DNA from 4 places in the Solibacillus sp. FSL R7-0682 genome. Region 2 is predicted to be linked to each of the others. Evidence: riboswitches for the same ligand, from Rfam matches in the RefSeq annotation. Region 2 holds a riboswitch; each other region holds the start of a gene.

The links. A riboswitch is a leader RNA that binds a small molecule or an ion and turns the genes downstream of it on or off. The one in region 2 is predicted to bind S-adenosylmethionine.
Region 1: another riboswitch for S-adenosylmethionine. It lies ahead of metA (homoserine O-acetyltransferase MetA); the one in region 2 lies ahead of MKZ17_RS18160 (O-acetylhomoserine aminocarboxypropyltransferase/cysteine synthase family protein).
Region 3: another riboswitch for S-adenosylmethionine. It lies ahead of MKZ17_RS01830 (bifunctional homocysteine S-methyltransferase/methylenetetrahydrofolate reductase); the one in region 2 lies ahead of MKZ17_RS18160 (O-acetylhomoserine aminocarboxypropyltransferase/cysteine synthase family protein).
Region 4: another riboswitch for S-adenosylmethionine. It lies ahead of MKZ17_RS04480 (methionine ABC transporter ATP-binding protein); the one in region 2 lies ahead of MKZ17_RS18160 (O-acetylhomoserine aminocarboxypropyltransferase/cysteine synthase family protein).

What each region holds. Positions count from the first base shown of each region.
Region 1 is NZ_JBBOUI010000001.1:2,144,407-2,149,518, forward strand. Features, by position in the region: gene MKZ17_RS10950 (hypothetical protein) at 1-120, shown strand, start outside; gene MKZ17_RS10955 (hypothetical protein) at 334-669, shown strand; gene MKZ17_RS10960 (hypothetical protein) at 681-1,259, shown strand; gene MKZ17_RS10965 (hypothetical protein) at 1,388-1,642, shown strand; SAM riboswitch class I at 1,907-2,014, shown strand; gene metA (homoserine O-acetyltransferase MetA) at 2,088-3,029, shown strand; gene MKZ17_RS10975 (DUF3600 domain-containing protein) at 3,086-3,778, opposite strand; gene MKZ17_RS10980 (sigma-70 family RNA polymerase sigma factor) at 3,771-4,295, opposite strand; gene MKZ17_RS10985 (phosphotransferase) at 4,485-5,112, opposite strand, start outside.
Region 2 is NZ_JBBOUI010000001.1:3,619,327-3,624,438, reverse strand. Features, by position in the region: gene MKZ17_RS18165 (DASS family sodium-coupled anion symporter) at 1-1,414, opposite strand, end outside; SAM riboswitch class I at 1,823-1,939, shown strand; gene MKZ17_RS18160 (O-acetylhomoserine aminocarboxypropyltransferase/cysteine synthase family protein) at 2,059-3,363, shown strand; gene MKZ17_RS18155 (hypothetical protein) at 3,538-3,936, shown strand; gene MKZ17_RS18150 (homoserine dehydrogenase) at 4,276-5,112, shown strand, end outside.
Region 3 is NZ_JBBOUI010000001.1:348,051-353,162, forward strand. Features, by position in the region: gene MKZ17_RS01820 (globin-coupled sensor protein) at 33-1,352, shown strand; gene hemG (protoporphyrinogen oxidase) at 1,465-2,847, shown strand; SAM riboswitch class I at 3,049-3,146, shown strand; gene MKZ17_RS01830 (bifunctional homocysteine S-methyltransferase/methylenetetrahydrofolate reductase) at 3,247-5,091, shown strand; gene metH (methionine synthase) at 5,084-5,112, shown strand, end outside.
Region 4 is NZ_JBBOUI010000001.1:892,175-897,286, reverse strand. Features, by position in the region: gene MKZ17_RS04490 (MetQ/NlpA family ABC transporter substrate-binding protein) at 1-120, opposite strand, end outside; gene MKZ17_RS04485 (methionine ABC transporter permease) at 285-953, opposite strand; gene MKZ17_RS04480 (methionine ABC transporter ATP-binding protein) at 946-1,974, opposite strand; SAM riboswitch class I at 2,140-2,247, opposite strand; gene MKZ17_RS04475 (thioredoxin family protein) at 2,309-2,611, opposite strand; gene MKZ17_RS04470 (toprim domain-containing protein) at 2,619-2,945, opposite strand; gene gcvH (glycine cleavage system protein GcvH) at 3,077-3,457, opposite strand; gene MKZ17_RS04460 (arsenate reductase family protein) at 3,538-3,894, opposite strand; gene MKZ17_RS04455 (acyl-CoA dehydrogenase family protein) at 4,001-5,112, opposite strand, start outside.

The sequences.
Region 1 (5,112 bases), 1.5 Mb from region 2:
GATAATACTACTCAACAACTTACTCAACATCTAACAGAAGTTAGACAAGATGTAGAAGATACTAATAAGATTATAGTTGACCATGAGGTACGTATATCTGTATTGGAGAGTAAAGAATAATATACATATCTTATACATTATTTATAAAATATATTTTTTATTAAAGTGTGATAAACGTTGATATAACAACAATGTATATTTATTGTATACTACGTAAGTAACGTGAAAGTAAGGAATGTAGTGTTATCAATGCTTAAGAGATATATCTAGTTTACATAAGATAGGTTATAGGAAGTTGAGAGTGCATACACTATACATTGAAAGGGGATTAATATGAATAACTTACAACGTCTACAGATGGAAACTAAAGGAATAGAATTAGAACAAGGTGAGATGATTATCTATCTACAAGAAAATGGATTAGAACCATATGACAAATATGATGTAAATTCCATTGTAAATAAACGTAGAATCTATATGACTGCGTTAAGTGTATTAGAATCAATAGCAAACAATACATCTCTTATGAGTACGCTTAAGATAGATGATATGACTGTATCTGACTTCCATGAACAACTACTTGCTCGTATCAATCAATTGGAAGATAAGATAAATAAAATACCAAACAGTGAAGAAGGATTTAAATCTACTTTCTTACTGTATAATTAGGAGTGGGAAGATTGAACAGATTTAATGATTTCATTTTAGATTTAAATTTTCAAAGTATAGAATCAAATTACATTTTAAATCCTAATTTACCTAATAAACGTACAATAAAAGGCTTTGTAACTAATCACGAATTAAATCCAATTTCATCATTTCATTTCCATTCACTAGCACCATTTAAGCGCGGTGAGCATGTAGAAATAGATGGTAATGATTATTTAGTTATGACTGATGTGATTACTAATCGAGTACAGAAACGTAAAGCAATTGTAACTTACTGTAACTTTACTCATGACAAGATTATGATTGATAAAGTATTAGTTGGATATGATGATTTAGGACGTCCAATTTATGAAGATAAAGAAGTGGATTATGGAATTGAATATGGAGTTTTAAAATACAAAGACGTTTCTATTCCTACAAATGAAACTATAAATCTAATTAGAACAGTATACGACTTATCTATTACAGACAATGAAGTGAATAGACGATACTTTACTTATGATAAAGTTTTAACGTTTGAAGGAAGAACATATAGAATAACTGATTTAGTATTTACAAATAAAGGTTTGATAGTAGCGCGGTTACAATAGTCGCTTACCCCTAAACAAGAAATCGATGCCGTACCTTATCATTTTTCACACGCACATAAAAAATATTATTTCCTTATAATAAGTTTTTTGGTAATATATAGTTAGTTAATTTTATGGGGTGGTAAATAATGAAAGAAGAAATTACTAATAATCCTAACAATAATCCCAATGATAATCCAGATATTGATGTATATGAAGGTTGCCTTAAAGGGTGTATGGTGATTATTGTAATTATAATCCTGTGTATATTTTTATTAAAATCATGTTTCGAAAGTATTGACAGAGAACCTGTTAAACAAGGGGATTGGAATTTTGATGGTGAGGTAGATACAAAAGATTTAGATACATATATAAAATGGAAAAATAAACAGGATGATGAATAAGGATTTTCTATTAAAAAATAGTTACATAATCTAACAACCTTTATATGAGGGTTGTTTTTTTGTTGCCAAACGTATTCCTTATCAATTTCACCTCATTATAATTTTTCAAAATATAATTAACATCTACTTCTCTTTTTCAGATGTATGAGTTACAATGTAATTCACATAGGTATAATAAGAAGTGTAATATATACCGTAAACTAGCCGTAACACCAATTATTGCAAAATTCACCTATTCATGTTACGATGAATAACAATTAAATAGTCTTATCACGAGAAACTGAGGGATATGGCCCGGTGACGTTTCAGCAACCTCTAATGCGATTAGAAAGGTGCTAATTCCAGCAAGGGGATTCCCTTGAAAGATAAGAGCGAACGTTGACCTCTCATTCTTTTTTCTGGAATGGGAGGTTTTTTCGTAGATAGGGTATAGGGGGAACAAAGGATGCCAATCAATATACCAAAACAGCTACCTGCTGGAGAGCTTTTAAAAAAAGAGAAGATTTTCGTTATGGAAGAAGACCGCGCGAAAACGCAGCAAATTCGTCCACTGAACATATTAGTATTTAATCTAATGCCAGAAAAAGAAAAAACTGAGTTACAGTTACTACGTTTACTTGGTAATACACCTTTACAAGTGGATGTGACTTTTTTAAATACGGCGACATACGAATCAAAGAATGTGTCAAAGTCTCATTTAGACACATTTTATCAAACATTTGATGAAATTAAGCATCGACGTTATGACGGAATGATTATTACTGGGGCACCCGTTGAGAAGATGGATTTTGAAGCGGTCGGTTACTGGAAAGAAATTACCGAAGTGATGGATTGGGCAAATAAAAACGTGACGTCCATCATGTATATATGTTGGGGGGCACAAGCAGCGCTTTATCACCGTTATGGCATTGGGAAGTTTGAATTACCGAAAAAATGCTCGGGTGTGTATTCACACGTTATTACCGATTTAACCGTTGATTTAGTGCGCGGCTTTAGTGATGAATATGTAGCCCCACATTCCCGCCATACATCGGTTTCCATTGATGAGGTTCGAGCACATCCAGATTTACGTTTATTAAGCTATTCAGATGATGCAGGTGTCTTTATCGTCCAATCAAAAAACAATAAGCATATTATGATCACAGGCCACTTAGAGTACGATGCGACAACACTTTCGGATGAATATTTCCGAGATATTCAAAAGGACCCTGACAATACGGACATTCCAGTAAACTATTTCCCGAATAATGACCCGAGTAAAGAACCGAAAAATAGCTGGCGTGCCCATTCTCACTTGTTGTTTTATAACTGGTTGAACTACTATGTCTACCAAGAAACGCCGTATCATTGGCATTATGTTGATGAACCATTAGAGTATTATATATAACCCAAATAGCATATAAAAACTCTTACTCAACAATTCGAGTAAGAGTTTTTTTGCAATTAATTATAATTTCCCATTTGCTTCTCATTTACATATTGTAAGTAATCTTGTGCCTTAATGAATTCCTCTTTCAACTCGGCAGGAACTGAAGCAATATCAGGTGGACTGGAAACACCTACTTTGGCCATCGTTATTTCATAGGTCATTAATGCTTGCAAGTATTGTTCGAATTCTTCAGCGGTTAAAACCTCTTTGCTTGATGGTTGCCCATTTAATTTGTCAAAGTAGGGTTGTACTTCTCCTATTGCTCGTTTAATTTTTTCTACTTGTTCTTCAGGGATTTGCGTGTAATCGATGTTACCGTTCTTATCCCCATATTCCAGTTTTGAACTTGTAATGACTTGTAATAATTCCTTAAATTGCTCATACTCTTGTTTTCCTAAATCACCTTTTGCTCGATCTAATTTCGCATTAAATAACAAGTAACTTTCGATTGTAATACTTGCCACATGTTTTTTTAGATTTTCAAACGAACCGTATAAATCATCGGCAAGTAAGGCTTGATACGCATATGCACCCGTTGGAATCATTAAACAAGCACAAATACTCGCAATAGCTAACCGCTTTTTCACGAAACGATTTAGTTTACCACCCATTTCCGATTTCGCTTTATGAATACCCAGTTTACTTCTTTCATGAAGCTCTGTAGGAATTTCGATTTTTGACAGCTCTTGCTTAAATTGATTATCCATAATTTCCTACCTCCTTTGCATTTTGACGAAGCTTATCTAAAGCGCGGTATAAAATTGACTTTGCGGTACCAAGGGGGATATCTAATATCTCTGAAATTTCTTTTAATGTCCGATCGTCATAATATTTAAGTAAAATAATACTTTTCTCATCCTCTTTCAACGTATCAATCAGTTCCTGTAAAGATAAAGTAAGGGCAATATCTTCATCTTCTGCACCAGTAATCACTTCAAACCCTAAACTTAGTGGAATCACTTTTTTGTTTGTATTGAGTAAGTTCAATGAACAATTAATCGTAATTTTCATTAGCCAAGTTTTTAAATACTCCGGATTTTTCAGTGTTCCGATTTTCTTAAAAGATTGATAAGCTACTTCTTGAACAAGATCTAATGCATCGTCTTTATTTTTTACATAGACATAAGCCATTCGGTATATATCTGCCTCGTACTGCTGGAAAAGGGTCAAGTACGCTTTATCATTTCCTTTTTGCGCTTTTTTTACTAAGCGTTCCTGTTTCATCGTAAGTAATTCCTCCTTTCGTTTTACATCTATTAGACAAATGGGAAGGGGATTTGGCTTAAATTATTTGAATAATTTTATGTAAAAAGTAAAAAAACGGCATCCATTCAGTTTGGAAGCCGTAATATAATGGGACCTTTTGTATTGTACATATAATTGAAATCTAGGATAATGCTTCTGCAATTTCTATTAATCTAGTATAGCAAATATATCTTCGAGATGATCCCAATGATCGCCAACCCAAACGTTTTCTTCATTAAATCTTTTTATAACGGCTGAATTTTGCATTTTTACGCTAACCCATTCTGCTTCTTTCCACCAAGTTAATTTGAAAGACCGCACTAATTTTTGATTTGATAATGGTTGAAATTCTCTATAGCCTTTAACAAAGGCAGCAACACAACCTAAATGAATCTTGCCGTTTTCAATGCAAAACGATAAAAGTGGCCTTGAAATATCAAACTCACGGTAAACATAATTGATTCTATCGAAATCTAGAATTGCGGAGACAAGATTATTTTTAAATAAAATGTTATCTGCAAATAAGTCCCAATGACTCCAACCAATTTCACAATCCGAAAAAATATGTACATCGTTTTTTTCAATGATTTTTCTTTGTGTATCTAGTGTAGATAGTGTACTTTGGCAATCTATACGAATTGCTTCATTCCATCTTTCCTTCCAGTTTTCAAACATACTTTCTTTAGTACGAACATCCCAGTGAAGTGGTATATTTATTCGATTATTACTATTTATAATCATGTGCATTTTACCAATAATTTGACCCAAATGAAACATTTGTTGCTCATTTGCAGTT
Region 2 (5,112 bases):
CGGTACCGTAAGCAAGCATATTTTGCGGTGCACTTACTGGTAATAAGAAACCGAAGCAAATGACGAATTGTTGAATAAGTACGAATCCGATTTGATTTTCCACTGGCATTGGTAAGCTTAACGCAAGTGCGATAAATACTGGGATTAACGCTGATGCAAGACTTGTTGCGGATGCAAAACCAAGGTGGATAACAATGTTAAATACTGTTACTAATGCAATTGTAGCTAAAATTGGCATTGAATCTAAGCCGAGTGAACCGAATACTGTATCAGATAACCAGGCGGCACCTTTCGTATTTAACAATGTCGTTCCTAATGAAATACCTACAGCAAATACGATTAATGTACCCCAGTCAATTCGACTAGAAGCCTCCTTCCAAGTGAATACACCAACTTTTGGTGTTAATAGGAAGGCGATCGCTAAAAGCGTAATCGTTGTCGTATCAAATGGGTGCATTTTTCCTTCTGTTGCCCAGAAAACTAATAGTAAAAGAGTTGTAATAATTAGTGTGATTTCTTTACGTTTTAATGGACCAAGCTCTGCTAATTGCTTACGAATAATATCTTTACCACTAACAAGATTGTCCGTTTCGGGTTTGATTAATTTAATCATGACAAAGTAGAGAACGAATGACATAATAATTGAAAATGGTGCAGCATATAAAAACCATTCGCCCCATGAAATATCAACACCAAACTCTGAATTAATAAAACCTAATGCTACTAAGTTTTGCGCAGCGGCTGTTTTAATCCCTACATTCCAAACCGATACGGCTTGTGTTGCAGTAATAACTAATAGGGCAGCTAATTTACTTTGATTTGACAAACCAAATGCGGCTACAACGCCGAGGAGGATTGGCACTACGGCACCTGCACGAGCTGTTGCGCTTGGAACAACGAAGGCTAATACGATGGCTACTAAAATGGCACCGAATACAAGTGCATTTGTTTTTGTACCTACCATCGATAAAACCCAGAGTGCAATACGTTTATGTAGATTGGTTATTTGCATAGCAGCGGCAAGGAATAATGCTGCTCCTACTAATGCAACGGCGGAGCTACTAAATCCACCTAACGCTAATTTTAAAGCGTTACTTGTCCCCATTTGCACAGAAGGGTCTTCCATACTTGGAGCTAAACCTAAAAGAACAGCAATTAAGGCTAATATCATGGCAGAACTAACAGGATAAGTTACGGCTTCTGTTACCCATAAAATAACAGCAAACGCTAAAATTGCAAGTGCGCGTTGACCTACAACTGGAAGGTCTCCATTGTTCGGTAAAAGTACGATTGTAATAAGTGCAACGAAGGCTAACACGATCCATAGTGGCTTTAAGTTACGCTTTTGCTTTTTTGCTTCTGTTCCTGATGTTGAATCCTGCTTTTGATTATTTTGAGCTACATCTGTTCCCATAAAAATTCCTCCTTTAATTTAAAGTTTAGAAAATAGTAAATGAGAGCGTAAATATTTTCTTGGAATAAAAATTTAACAAATTTCTTCAAACAATATCTGCAATTATATAGGAAATGAAATGCAGATAAATTAAGTTATTTGTTAATTTAATTATAGCATTTGGTATTTTTGGGGTTGTTAATATTTGGTGAATTTTGTTATATCAAAACAAATAATTCGGTATTTTCTACTTAATTTAAAAATAGCAATTTTAATATGTAAAATAGAATATTTATGAAATTGATAGCGAAAAAATTAAAATGGAGAATTAGTCATAAAAAAATAATTCAGAAAATTTTCATTTTTAGGTTGACGGATGATTTTGGTCTGTTTTATACTTTGATTCATCGATGGAACATAAATCACATACTCTTATCAAGAGTGACGGAGGGAATAGGCCCTATGATGTCCGGCAACCAGTGAGTGATGAACTGACTAAGGTGCTACTTCCTACAAAATGCTTTTTTGCATTTTGAAAGATAAGAGGAGGCGAACTTGCTCATTTGCAACCCCTCTTCTTAGTGGAAGAGGGGTTTTTTACATTTAAAAAACCTTCTCAAATACACCGATTTCACCATCGAAAACATTTTAGGAGGTTAATAGCAATGACAAACTTACAACCAGAAACGTTATTACTACATGGAGGTCAAAAGCCAGATCCGGTAACAGGTGCCATTGCGGTTCCGATTTATCGTACGACTGCCTATGCTTTTAAAGATACGGCCCATGCGCAGCGATTATTTGCATTAGAAGAGCCGGGGAATATTTACTCTCGTATTATGAATCCAACCGTAGCAGCTTTCGAGGAACGTGTGGCATTACTTGAAGGAGGTACAGCTGCCGTAGGACTTTCATCTGGTGCAGCAGCAGTTGCGTTTTCGATTTTAAATGTAGCTGGTGCAGGTGATGAAATTGTCGCGGCTGGTTCATTGTACGGTGGTACGTACAATTTATTCGCGACAACATTGCCTCGCTACGGTATTACAGTGAAATTTGTTGATGAATCTGATCCGGAAAACTTCAGTGCGGCGATTACCGATAAAACGAAAGCAGTTTATGCTGAAATTATTGGTAACCCGAGCTTAAAAGTATTAGATATAGAAGCAGTGGCAAATATTGCACATGAAAATGGCTTACCACTACTAATCGATAGTACATTTGCTTCCCCATATGGAGGCAATCCGATTGAATTTGGTGCAGACGTAGTCATTCATTCCGCAACGAAGTGGATTGGCGGTCACGGCACGACCATTGGTGGGATTGTTGTCGATGCGGGGAAATTTGATTGGACTGGAGGACGTCACCCAGGTTATACAGAGCCAGATGCATCTTATCATGGGATTCGCTACGGTATTGACACTGCAAGCGCTGCATTTGCGACAAAGCTTCGTGTTCAACTATTACGTGATTTCGGACCAACCTTATCAGCGGATGCAGCATTTAACTTCTTACAAGGACTAGAGACGCTTCATTTGCGTATTGTCCGTCATAATGAAAATGCTCAAAAAGTGGCAGAGTATTTACGTAACCACCCATTCGTGGAATATGTAAACTACAACGGCTTTGAAGATTTCGAAACACATGATTTAGCGAAGAAGTATTTGAAGAATGGCTTTGGTTCCATTTTAACATTTGGTATTAAAGGTGGAAGAGAGGCAGGTCGCCAAGTAATTGATAACGTGGAATTATTCTCTCATGTAGCAAACGTAGGGGATGCCAAGTCATTAATTATTCATCCTGCTTCAACAACGCACCAACAATTATCAGCAGAGGAACTAAAAGTAGCAGGCGTATCAGAAGAGCTCATTCGCTTATCGATTGGTCTGGAAGCTGTAGAGGATATTATTGCTGATTTAGAGCAAGCGTTAGCAAAAGTGTCGAACTCAGTTGAAGCGGAAATAAACGTATAATCATATATTATAATAGTAGAAAATCGTTCTCCTTGCATCATTTCGTAAGGGAGCGAATTTTCTTAAAATTAATCCCTACTATTTTTATAAGTTTTATTGACAACGTTTAAACCAAGTAATAAAATAGGATTAATAAATAATGACTTATATTTAAAAGAAAAGGAGTTGTTCAATATGGGAAAAGTATATAGTGCACAAAACGTAGCCGCTTATATTATTTATGAATTAAACGATGCAAAAGTCTTCGTCAATCTAACTGCAATCCAACAAATTTTAGCAGATGTTAATTTAATGTGGCAGAAGGTATTTGGACACTGTGCTTTCTTAGAATCAACTCATAATCTTGCATCTGCAGGCTTTACAGTAAAAGAAGTAGCAGAAGAATATAAGGAGCACGGAACAGCACATCTTTTAAAGCCAGCAAAAGAATGGTTTTTAAAATATGGCGAATTTCAATTAGTGCAACGCCCGTATGCAGTGCCAAATTATTCTGCTAAAGAAGAAATTTTAATGAAAAAGATTCTAACTGCGTACCGTATTCGTGCATATGAGCTTGCCGATGTTGCTGTATAAGTGAAAACTAACAATCGGTTAGTTAAGAACGGTCGTTCCCTTTCTAATTGAATTTTTCCTTAATACTATACTCCCCAAAACACTAGTGATCCCCCATCACTAGTGTTTTTGATTTTATTTTATTGTAAATTAAATAAATTAAACGCTTATCGGTTTAATACTAAAAATGCTAGCTCAAAATAAGATTTAAAGGAGTATTGACCATTTACAGTAAACAAATGTCCATCTAGGAGAGATTTTTCTTGTTTTCATGTATTATATAGGATAGAATTTTCTTTAAGTTAAAATATTCTAATTATTTGTAAATATAGATGTGTAATGAATTTGGAGGAGAAAGGCATGGCAACAATTAAGGCAGCCATCTTAGGGTTTGGCACAGTAGGTCAAGGGATTTACCATATTTTAAATGAGAAGAGGCAGGAGCTTCGCGAAAAGCTAGGTGTAGAGCTAGAGGTCGCGAAGATTTTAGTGACTGATGCGAGTCGTGAGCGTGTACTCGGCACAAAGCATTTAATGACAGAAAGCATTGAAGAGGTGCTAGCTGAGCAAGGCCTACAAGTCGTATTTGAAGCAATTGTCAATGAGGAACCTGCGTTTAGCTATTTAAAGCAAGCTGTAGAGCATAAATGTCATGTTATTACAGCGAATAAGGTAATGTTTGCGAAGCGTGGAGCTGAGCTTGAAGCTTTAGCAAAGGCGAACGGCGTATTTGTTGGCTTTGAAGCGTCGGTAGCAGGTGGCGTGCCGATTATTAAAACGATGAAAAATATTTTACTTGTTAATGATGTTAGTCGTGTACAAGGAATTTTAAATGGTACGACAAATTATATATTAACGAAAATGCGTGCAGAGGGCTGGAGTTTTGAAGATGCATTAGGCGAAGCACAACGTTTAGGCTATGCAGAAGCGGATCCGTTTAACGATGTATCAGGACAGGATGCATTTAAAAAATTAATGATTCTTTCGAGCTTAGCATTTGGTGAGCAGCCAAACTGGTCAGATGTAGAAGTGATCGGTATTGATACCATTTCGGCGAAGCAAGTAAAAGAAGCAACAGAACAAGGACTACGCTATCGTCATGTAGCAGAGGTAGAAAAGCGCTCAGATGGGACAATTCACGCAAAAGTAGCCCCATTATTAGTCGATAAAGAGCATCCATTATATCCAGTAGACGAT
Region 3 (5,112 bases), 3.3 Mb from region 2:
AGAAGAGCAATTTTAATAAGGCGAGGTAGAAGATGTTTTTTAAGAAGAAAGATGAGAATTCCCATGCGACATCTATCCAACAAGTAAATGTGAAGTTAGAGTATACCGAAAATTCTCCCATAGCTAAACAACTTGAAATGTTGGACTTAACAGAAGGAGATTTAAAATATTTAAAAATATTTAAGCCCTATATTGATGAAAATATTGAACATATTGTAGATACCTTTTATCGCAATTTAGGGATGGAATCTAGCTTAGTTCAAATTATTAATGATAATAGCTCTATTGATCGCTTGAAAGTTACGTTAAATAGGCATATTTGTGAAATGTTCAGTGGTACTATCAATGACGAATATTTTTTGAAACGTAAAAAAATTGCACAAGTACATGTACGAATAGGGTTGAAAACCAAATGGTATATTGGTGCATTCCAAAGTTTGTTAGTCGAATTTATCCGTTTAGTGAAAATAAACATTGATAATGATGAACAACGTTTTCGGACATTAGAAGCCATTTCAAAAATATTGAATTTCGAACAGCAAGTCGTGTTAGAGGAATATGAAGCTGTCGTAGAGAGAATGCAACAACGTTTAGAGGAAGAACGACGCAATGTAGGTAATTCTATTATTGAATCATCCTCAAATTTAGCGGCAATATCTGAGCAAACAAATGCTTCGTTTCACCAACTATCGACGCAAGCAGATGTTATGGTTTCCTATACTAAAAGAGCTATTGACCTTTCAACAATTGCTACAGATCAAGCTCATCATGGTAAAGTTCAAATTCAACATCAATCGATGAGTATGGATGCTATACATGATGCGGTTGGCTCGATTTCTTTGGAAATTGAAAAGTTAGCGGAAATTTCAAAAGAGATGGAGCAAACGATGGGTATTGTTACGAATATTGCCAACCAAACGAACCTTTTAGCATTAAATGCAGCGATTGAAGCGGCACGTGCAGGCGAAGCGGGTAAAGGTTTTGGTGTTGTAGCGGGTGAAGTTCGAAAGCTTTCGGAGCAAACAAAAGATTCTACGATAAATGTGGAAGAACTATTACAAAATACAAATATTCGTACAACAAGATTATTAGAGTCCTTAAAAGAAATTAAAGTTGCGGTTCAAGCTGGTGAAGAAAGTATGAAAGGCACAGAAGCGCAGTTTTCTGCAATCGTGGAATCATTGAAGGAAACAAAAATTCAAAGCAATCTTGTAGAGCAAGAAGTGGGGTTAATTGGCTCAGTTATTACTGAACTAGGAGCTGCCTTTGATGAAGTAACAATTGCAGCGGATAATTTAGCAACAATTTCGCAAGACTTACAAGATAATGAGAAGTTTAATGGATTAGGGTGAGTTTTCCCCTAATCTTTTTTTCGTTTAAAATTTGTAATATCCATCAGTCCAAAATGAATTCAAAAAAGATTATACTGGAGAAAGAAACATGAACGGATTGGAGAAGGTATATATGAAAACAGTGGTCGTAGTTGGTGGAGGGATTACAGGTCTTTGTACAATGCATTATTTAAAAAAGCAATTAGAGGAAACAAATAATAAAGCACGGTTAATATTAATTGAAAAAAATGAGTACTTAGGAGGGAAAATTCACTCCCAACAGGCAAGTGGCTTTATTATGGAAACGGGTGCAGACTCGATAGTTGCAAGGCACCCAGGTGTAATAGAGCTAGTAAAGGAGCTCGATTTCGAATCGCAGCTTGTTTATAACGAAACAGGCATCTCTTATATTCATACTAATAATGAGCTACATGCTATTCCGGAGGGTTCGACATTTGGGATACCAATGAGCGTGGATTCCCTCATGTCTAGTACGCTCGTTTCTGAAGAAGGGAAGCAACGAGCACTGCAAGATTTAATGTTACCTAACACTAGCTTCACGAAAGAAAGCTCGATTGGTTCTTTTTTGGCGCATTTCTTAGGAGAAGAGCTAGTTCATAATCAAATTGCACCTGTGCTTGCGGGTGTTTACTCCGGGGATTTATATCAGCTGAGCTTAGCCTCTACGTTGCCTTATTTAGTTGATTATAAAAATGAATATGGCTCAATCATTAAAGGCTTTGAAGCGAATCGTGCACAATTCGATAAGGCAGCCAATAAAAAGTTTATCTCCTTCCAAAAAGGCTTGTCAGCTATTATTGATCGATTAGAGGAACTATTACCAGAAGTTGAATTCAAAAAAAATACGGCAACAAAACAGATTCGCAAGTTAGACGTAGGCTATGAAGTCATACTTCAAGATGAAACAATCGTGGCAGATGTTGTTGTATTAGCAGTGCCAAATGAAACGGTGCGTCATGTGTTAAAGGATGAACAGCTTGATGTACAGCTACAAAAATTTACAACTGCTTCTGCTTTGACTATGTATGTAGGCTTTGATGTACCGGATTCTGTTTTACCAGCAGATGGGACGGGTTTTATTGTTTCACACAATAGTGAATTAGTATGTAATGCATCAACATGGACAAGCCGTAAATGGAAGCATACGTCCGCACAAGGCAATTTACTTGTTCGATTATTTTATAAAAATAATAATGTGCGTTATGAGGAGTTAGCGGCGATGTCAGATGAAGAGCTAACGAAGGTCGCGCTTGAGGACATTCGTTTAAGCTTGGGAATTGAAGAAGAGCCAACAATCGTCAACATAACGAAGTGGATCGATCAAATGCCGCGTTATGATTTAGCTCATAATGAAGCATTAAACGTAGTAGTAAAAGATTTAGAAGTACGTTATCCTAATTTATTGTTAGCAGGCTGCTCATATTTCGGAGTAGGAATTGGGGCATGTATTCAAAACGGTAAAAAGACAGGACAGGAAATTGCTACGCTTCTATAGGATTGACTAGAAGATTCACTTTACCCCGCGTAAACGGGCAGTAAAATTAAGAACTGCCCGTAAAAGCCCGATTGGTGAAGCTAACTAGTCGTGGGAAAGGTCGTCCACGACTAGAAGATTCACTTTACCCCGCTAAAGGGTATTGACGTTTTTCGTTTATAACGGTATGATTCTTTTAATTATTTAAAAAATTCATAAAAATTCTTATCAAGAGAAGTCGAGGGACTGGCCCTAAGAAACTTCAGCAACCAACTTATGTCAGGTGCTAAATCCAGATGGCTTTTGCCAAAAGATGAGAAGGAATGACAGCAGACATTGTGTAACCTTCTTTTATTTTTAAAGAAGGTTTTTTTATATTCAAATATATCTGAAAATACTGTGAACGATGGAGTGGATGTAATGGGATTACTGGAAGATTTAAAGACAAAAGTGTTAACAGCGGACGGTGCAATCGGAACATTATTATATTCTTACGGACTGGATTATTGTCATGAAGAAATGAACATTGCACGTCCAGAAATTATTGAAAAAATCCATAGTGATTACATTGCAGCAGGTGCAGATATTATTCAGACGAATACATATGGTGCTAACGCAATCAAATTAGCGCGCTATGGTTTTGAGGGACGTGTGCAGGAGTTTAATAAAGCGGCTATTGAAATTGCCAAAGCTGCGGCAGCTCCAGGAGGACAGTATGTATTAGCGACAATTGGTGGAATTCGAGGTATCCGAAAAAGTGATGCAACATTGGAGGAGATTTTAAGGGCTTTCAAAGAGCAGGTGGATGTGTTACTTGTTGGTGAACCAGATGGATTTTTATTAGAAACGTATTATGACTTTGAAGAATTATCACACAGTGTGCATTTATTGCGTTCATTAACAGACTTACCAATTATTGCACAAGTAACAATGCAGGAACCTGGCGTTTTGTTAAATGGTCAATCGCTGAATGAGGCACTACATGACTTAGAGCGCCTAGGTGCAGATATTGTGGGTAGCAACTGTAGACTCGGCCCATTTCATACAATTCAAGCCTTTGAAGGAGTAAATTTACCGCAAAATGCGTATTTATCTGCCTATCCAAATGCCTCGTTATTGGACGTAGAAGATGGCCGTGTTGTGTATGAATCCGAAGCAGATTACTTTGCCCGTGCAGCAGTTGAACTAGTAGAGCAAGGTGTTCGTTTAATTGGTGGCTGCTGTGGTACAACGCCAAAGCATATCGCAGCGTTAAAGGCACGCTTAGCAAATGTAGAGCCAATTACGACAAAAGAAAAATTACTAGGACGCACAGAATTCGTTCGTCAAGCAGAGCCGCGAAAGCAAGAGCCGCTCCATGAAAAAGCGAAGCGTGAGCGTTCTGTTATTGTAGAATTAGATACCCCACGTCATTTAGAAATTGATGGCTTTGTGGAAGGGGCAAAGCAGCTAGCGAGAGCAGGAGCAGATGTTGTGATGATGGCGGATAATTCCCTCGCATCGCCGCGCATTAGTAATATTGCAATGGCCGCGATTTTAAAAGAGCATGGAATCCGGTCCCTCCCACATTTAACATGTCGTGATCGGAATTTGATCGGCTTACAATCGCATTTAATGGGACTTGATGCACTTGAATTACATGATATTTTAGTTGTGACAGGTGACCCAACAAAGGTTGGGGACTTCCCTGGAGCGACGAGTGTATATGATGTGTCATCCATGGAGCTCATTTCATTAATTAAGCAATTAAATAAAGGTGGTTCGTTTACAGGTAAATCATTACGGAAGCAGGCGAATTTCTCAGTTGCTGCTGCGTTCAATCCTAATGTACGAGTACTTGCCCGTGCAGTAGCGCGCTTAGAGAAAAAAATTGAGCACGGTGCGGATTACTTCATTTCACAGCCAGTCTATTCAAAGGAAAAAATTGTAGAAATTTATGAGGAGACAAAGCATTTAGAAACGCCAATTTATATTGGAATTATGCCGCTTACTTCATCAAGAAGCGCAGAATTTCTCCATCACGAGGTGCCAGGTATTAAATTGTCTGATGAAGTACTAGCAAGGATGGCCGCGTGCGGTGAGGATAAGGAAGCCGCGACTGCAGAAGGAATCGCGATTGCAAAAGAATTACTAGACACAGCATGCCAATATTTCAATGGAATTTATTTAATTACACCGTTTTTACGTTACGATATGACACTCGAATTAATGGATTACGTAAAACAATTGGATGCCAACAAAAAAGGAGTACACATAAATGTTTAATCACCCAATACATGAGCAATT
Region 4 (5,112 bases), 2.7 Mb from region 2:
TAATATAACTGCGTGCGGAGTGTTCGATGCACCTACTACTAATTTTTCATCTTCCCCACCACATGCTGCAAGTGCAAAAACTGAAGCACCTAAAATAACGCTTGATAATAATTTTTTCATTGTTTTACCCTACCTTATTTTTAAATTTTTGATTTAGTTTTACGAAACATTTTTTATATTCAGTAAATTCTCCGTGAAGACGCGCCACTAATTAAGTGTGCGTCTATTTTTTAAATACAAAAGCTTCAAAACTAAATCAGTATAATTACGGCCTGCGCCTCTAACTATCGCTTGTCTACCTTTGTTGTAATAAAATCTCCGATGTATTGAATAATAAATACCACGACTAAAATTAAGATCGTCGCCATTAATGTTACGTCAGTACGGTTTCTCTGGAAACCATCTAAGAATGCCAGGTTTCCTAAACCACCTGCACCGATAATTCCAGCCATTGCTGTATAGCCTACTAATGCAACGGCTGTAACAGTAATCCCTGAAATTAGAGCAGGTAAGCTTTCTGGAATTAGCACTTTCCAAATGATTGTTGACGTTTTCGCACCCATTGATCGTGCCGCTTCAATAACTCCTTTATCAATTTCTCGGAGTGCGATTAATACCATACGAGCATAGAATGGTGCAGCACCAATAATTAATGCAGGTAATGCTGCATTCGCACCACGAATTGTTCCTAGAAGGAACTTTGTGAATGGAATTAATAAAATGATTAAAACGATAAATGGAATCGAACGGAAAATATTTACTATTGATCCAGTTAAAAAGTGTGCGGCTTTGTTCGCCCACAACTGATTGTCACTCGTTAAAAAGAGAACAATTCCGATAATAATCCCTAACACGAATGTAATGACCGTAGCAATTGTTGTCATATACAATGTTTCGTATGTTGCCTCCATCATTTTACCCCAGTCAACATTCGGAAATAATTGCTCAAGCATGCTCAATCACCTCCGTTTGAATTTCATGTTGCGCTAAAACATTTAATGCGGCAGTCACTTGATCTGGAGTACCGTCAATATGAATGTATAGAGTACCTAATGAACCACTAGTTGTTGTTGAAATTTTACCGTGAACAATATTTACGACAATATCAAATTGCTTAATGATTTGTGAAATAACAGGTTGCTCTGTCGTTTGACCAACGAAGCTTAATTTTACAATCTTACCAGATGGATGATTCGCTAAAATATGCTCGATGGAAGCTTGCATTTCTTGTGTTTCCCCTGATGCTTGTGATACAAAGTTTTTCGTAATTGGTGCTTGAGGCTGTTGGAATACTTGAAGAACATCCCCTTGCTCAACTACCTTACCGGCTTCCATAACAGCGACACGATGGCATATTTTCCGAATAACATGCATCTCATGGGTAATTAGAACAATCGTTAAGCCGATTTTTTTATTAATGTCTAACAGTAACTCTAATATTGATTCCGTTGTTTCTGGATCAAGTGCTGATGTCGCTTCATCACACAATAAGACTTCTGGATTGTTGGCAAGTGCTCTTGCTATTCCGACACGTTGCTTTTGCCCACCCGATAGCTGTGATGGGTAAGCTTTACCGCGGCCAGATAAACCTACAAGCTCAATTAATTCTTCTACACGCTTTGCACGTGCTTCTTTTGGTACTCCAGCAATTTCTAATGGAAATGCAATATTCTCCTCAACTGTACGAGACCAAAGTAAATTAAAATGCTGAAAAATCATGCTAATCTTTTGTCGCGCTTCACGTAGAGTAGTTCCGGAAGCCTTCGAAATATCTTGGCCGTTGACAATAACTGAACCGGTAGTTGGCTTTTCTAACCCATTTAACAGGCGAATCATTGTACTTTTACCGGCACCACTATAACCGATAATGCCAAATATTTCTCCATTTTTAATCGATAAGTTTACATTATCTACTGCTTTAAGCTCGCCGCTTTTCGTCTTGTAAACTTTCGTTATATTTTGTATATCAATCATTGTTTAAACTCCTTTAATCTGAAATAACCAACCAGTTATTTTCAAAACATTCCTGCACATTTCGCATCTTCGAAATCGAACAAAGGCGTTAAAAGCGCCATCTAACAATAAAAAACCTCTCTACAAAGACAAGTAGAAAGGTTTTCACATATACGCTGAACCGTTCTCTCATCTCTCAAAGATAATCTTTGTGTGAATTGGCACCTTTTCATTAAATATAATGCTGGTTGCCGGGCTTCATAGGGCACTTCCCTCCACCACTCTTTATAAGAGTAACGCTATTAAGTTTATTTATTATGAATGTTACTTTATCATGGTAAACTGCATACGTCAATTATTTTTTTAATATTTCATACAAAAAAGGTACGGATTGAAATGCATATATCTTTTCTGTAATTTGACCATCTTCTGAAATAATTAAGCAAGGTACGCTTTCAATTTTCAATTCGTAAGCTAATTGCTCCATATAATTGATATTTGTCATACCTAATGGAAAATCCGGTAATAATTGCTCAATTACTTCTAACATTTTTTTTGCTACACCACATGTGCCACACATTGGTGTATAAATATATAAGGCTGTTTTCCGATGTTGCTGGATTTGTTGTTCCCATACTTCTTTCGTCCACTGTTCCATCTTGATGTCATCCTTCTTTAATAATAAATTTCGCATCTTTAAGAAGCTTAATTAAAACTTTGGTTGGTGTTTCGGCTACTTCTCGAAATTGAAATGGAATAATTAAATGTTGCGCCTCTGAATAGACGCGGTTCATGAGCTTACGTAATTTTTCACCATTTCGATCTGCATCAAACATCGTCACCATTTCATAATGCTCATATGGTTCTAATAATTCAATTAAATCGTCTTCACTAATTGTACCATTTGTACAAAGAATCTCTACTTGTTCATTAAAAAGCGGGGTAATTTTTAGCTTATCTGAACGTCCCTCAACGATAATACATTTTTCCATTGTGAGCCTCCTTCATAGCTTCTCTAATACTAAGAGCATACCATATGACTCATTATTAAGAATCCTCGCCTATTTTATATTATAAAAAAAACGCTAAAACCTGATCACTCAGATTTTAGCGCAAAAATTAATTATTGTTCGATTAATTCCGCATAAGCGTCAGCATCCATTAAATCTTCTACTTCTGCTTCTACCGATAATTCTACTGTAATCATCCATGCCGTGCCGTATGGAGATTCATTAACGTATTCTGGGTTGTCTGAAAGTTCTTCATTAATAGCTACTACAGTACCTGATACAGGCGCGTATAGTTCAGAAACTGTTTTTACAGACTCAACGCTACCGAATGGCTGGTCTTTTGCAATCTCGTCACCTACTTCTGGTAACTCAACGAATACGATGTCACCTAATTCAGATTGAGCGAAATCAGTAATTCCGATTGTAGCTTTGCCGTCTTCAATTTTTACCCACTCGTGCTCTTTTGTATAACGTAATTCTTTTGGTGTGCTCATGAGAAAACCTCCAAGTAATATGTAGTACATTCATGTTCAGTTTGCCATATTTCGTTCGGAAATTCAACAAGAATAGCGCTTTATTTCCAAGTTTCCGAGAAGTCAGACTCCTTAAATCCTAATGTTAATTTATTACCATCTGTAACGATAGGTCGTTTAATTAACATCCCGTCTGATGCAAGTAATGTTAATTGCTCGTCCTCAGACATATTCGCTAGCTTATCTTTTAAGCCAAGCTCACGGTACTTTTGACCAGATGTATTAAAGAATTTTTTCAATGGCAAGCCACTTGCTTCATAATATGCTTTTAATTGCTCTTTAGAAGGTGTTTGCTCGACAAGATGAATGTTTTCGTATTGGACCCCATTTTCGTCTAACCATTTTTGAGCTTTTTTACAAGTTGTACATTTTGGATATTGAATCAATTGAATTGTCATGCTGGTACTCCTTTTTATCGTGAACTTTCTTCTTATTGTAACGGATTCGCTAGCACAACGCAAAATCGGATGCAGCGTCCTGCACCCGATTTTTTTTTAGTAACTATTAAACTACATACTTTTCAGCTTCAATTAGTTTTGCCGAAGCTTCACGCTTTTTCGGAATTAAGTTGTAAGGGTTGCTACGAGTTAATTTACGTAACGCTGATAAGATCATACGACCATTATCTCCTTCAACTGAAGCAAGTAATGTTTCTTTTGCTTCTTTTTCGATTTCTGCAAATGCTTCTTGACAGAAAATTTGTGTGTATAGAATTTTTTGTGCTGCTTTTTCTTCACCGTCACGCTCAATTGCTTTTTGCGTACGGATTACTGCAGATTCCATTGCATATAATTGGTTTGCAATGTTGGCGATATTCACTAGTACTTCTTGTTCTTGATCTAACTTGGCACCAAATCTTTGTGCCGCTGCACCAGCTACAAGAACAGCAATCTTCTTCGCGTTTTTCACTAAATATTTCTCTTGCTCTAATGCCGCTTCACCAATTTCCTCAGGCATTAACATTAATAGCTCATTTTGTAACTCTTGAGCAACTTGTAATAATGGTAACTCACCTTTAAGTGCTTTTTTCATGAATGTACCAGGTACGATCATACGGTTGATTTCGTTTGTACCCTCAAAAATACGGTTAATACGTGAGTCGCGGTAAATACGTTCTACCTCATACTCTGCCATGAAGCCGTAACCACCATGTAATTGCACTGCTTCATCCGCTACAAAGTCTAATGTTTCAGAACCAAATACTTTTGCAATTGAACATTCGATTGCATATTCAGCAATTGCAGCAGCAACTGATTTACCATCTTTTTGTTCGTCATCAGATAGCTGACTTAAGCGGTCCTCAAAGTAACCAACAGTTCGGTAATTTAATGACTCAGATGCGTAAATATGTGACGCCATTGTCGCAATTTTTTCTTTTGTTAAGTTGAAATCAGATAACTTTGTTTTAAATTGTTGACGTTGATTTGTGTAAGCAACAGCAAGCTCAAATGCACGTTTAGATGCACCTACTGTACCTACCCCTAGTTTGTAACGTCCGATATTTAAAATGTTGAATGCGATTACGTGACCACGACCTACTTCACCAAGTAAGTTTTCAACTGGAATCTCTGCATCTTCTAAAATTAAAGTACGAGTAGAAGACGATTTAATGCCCA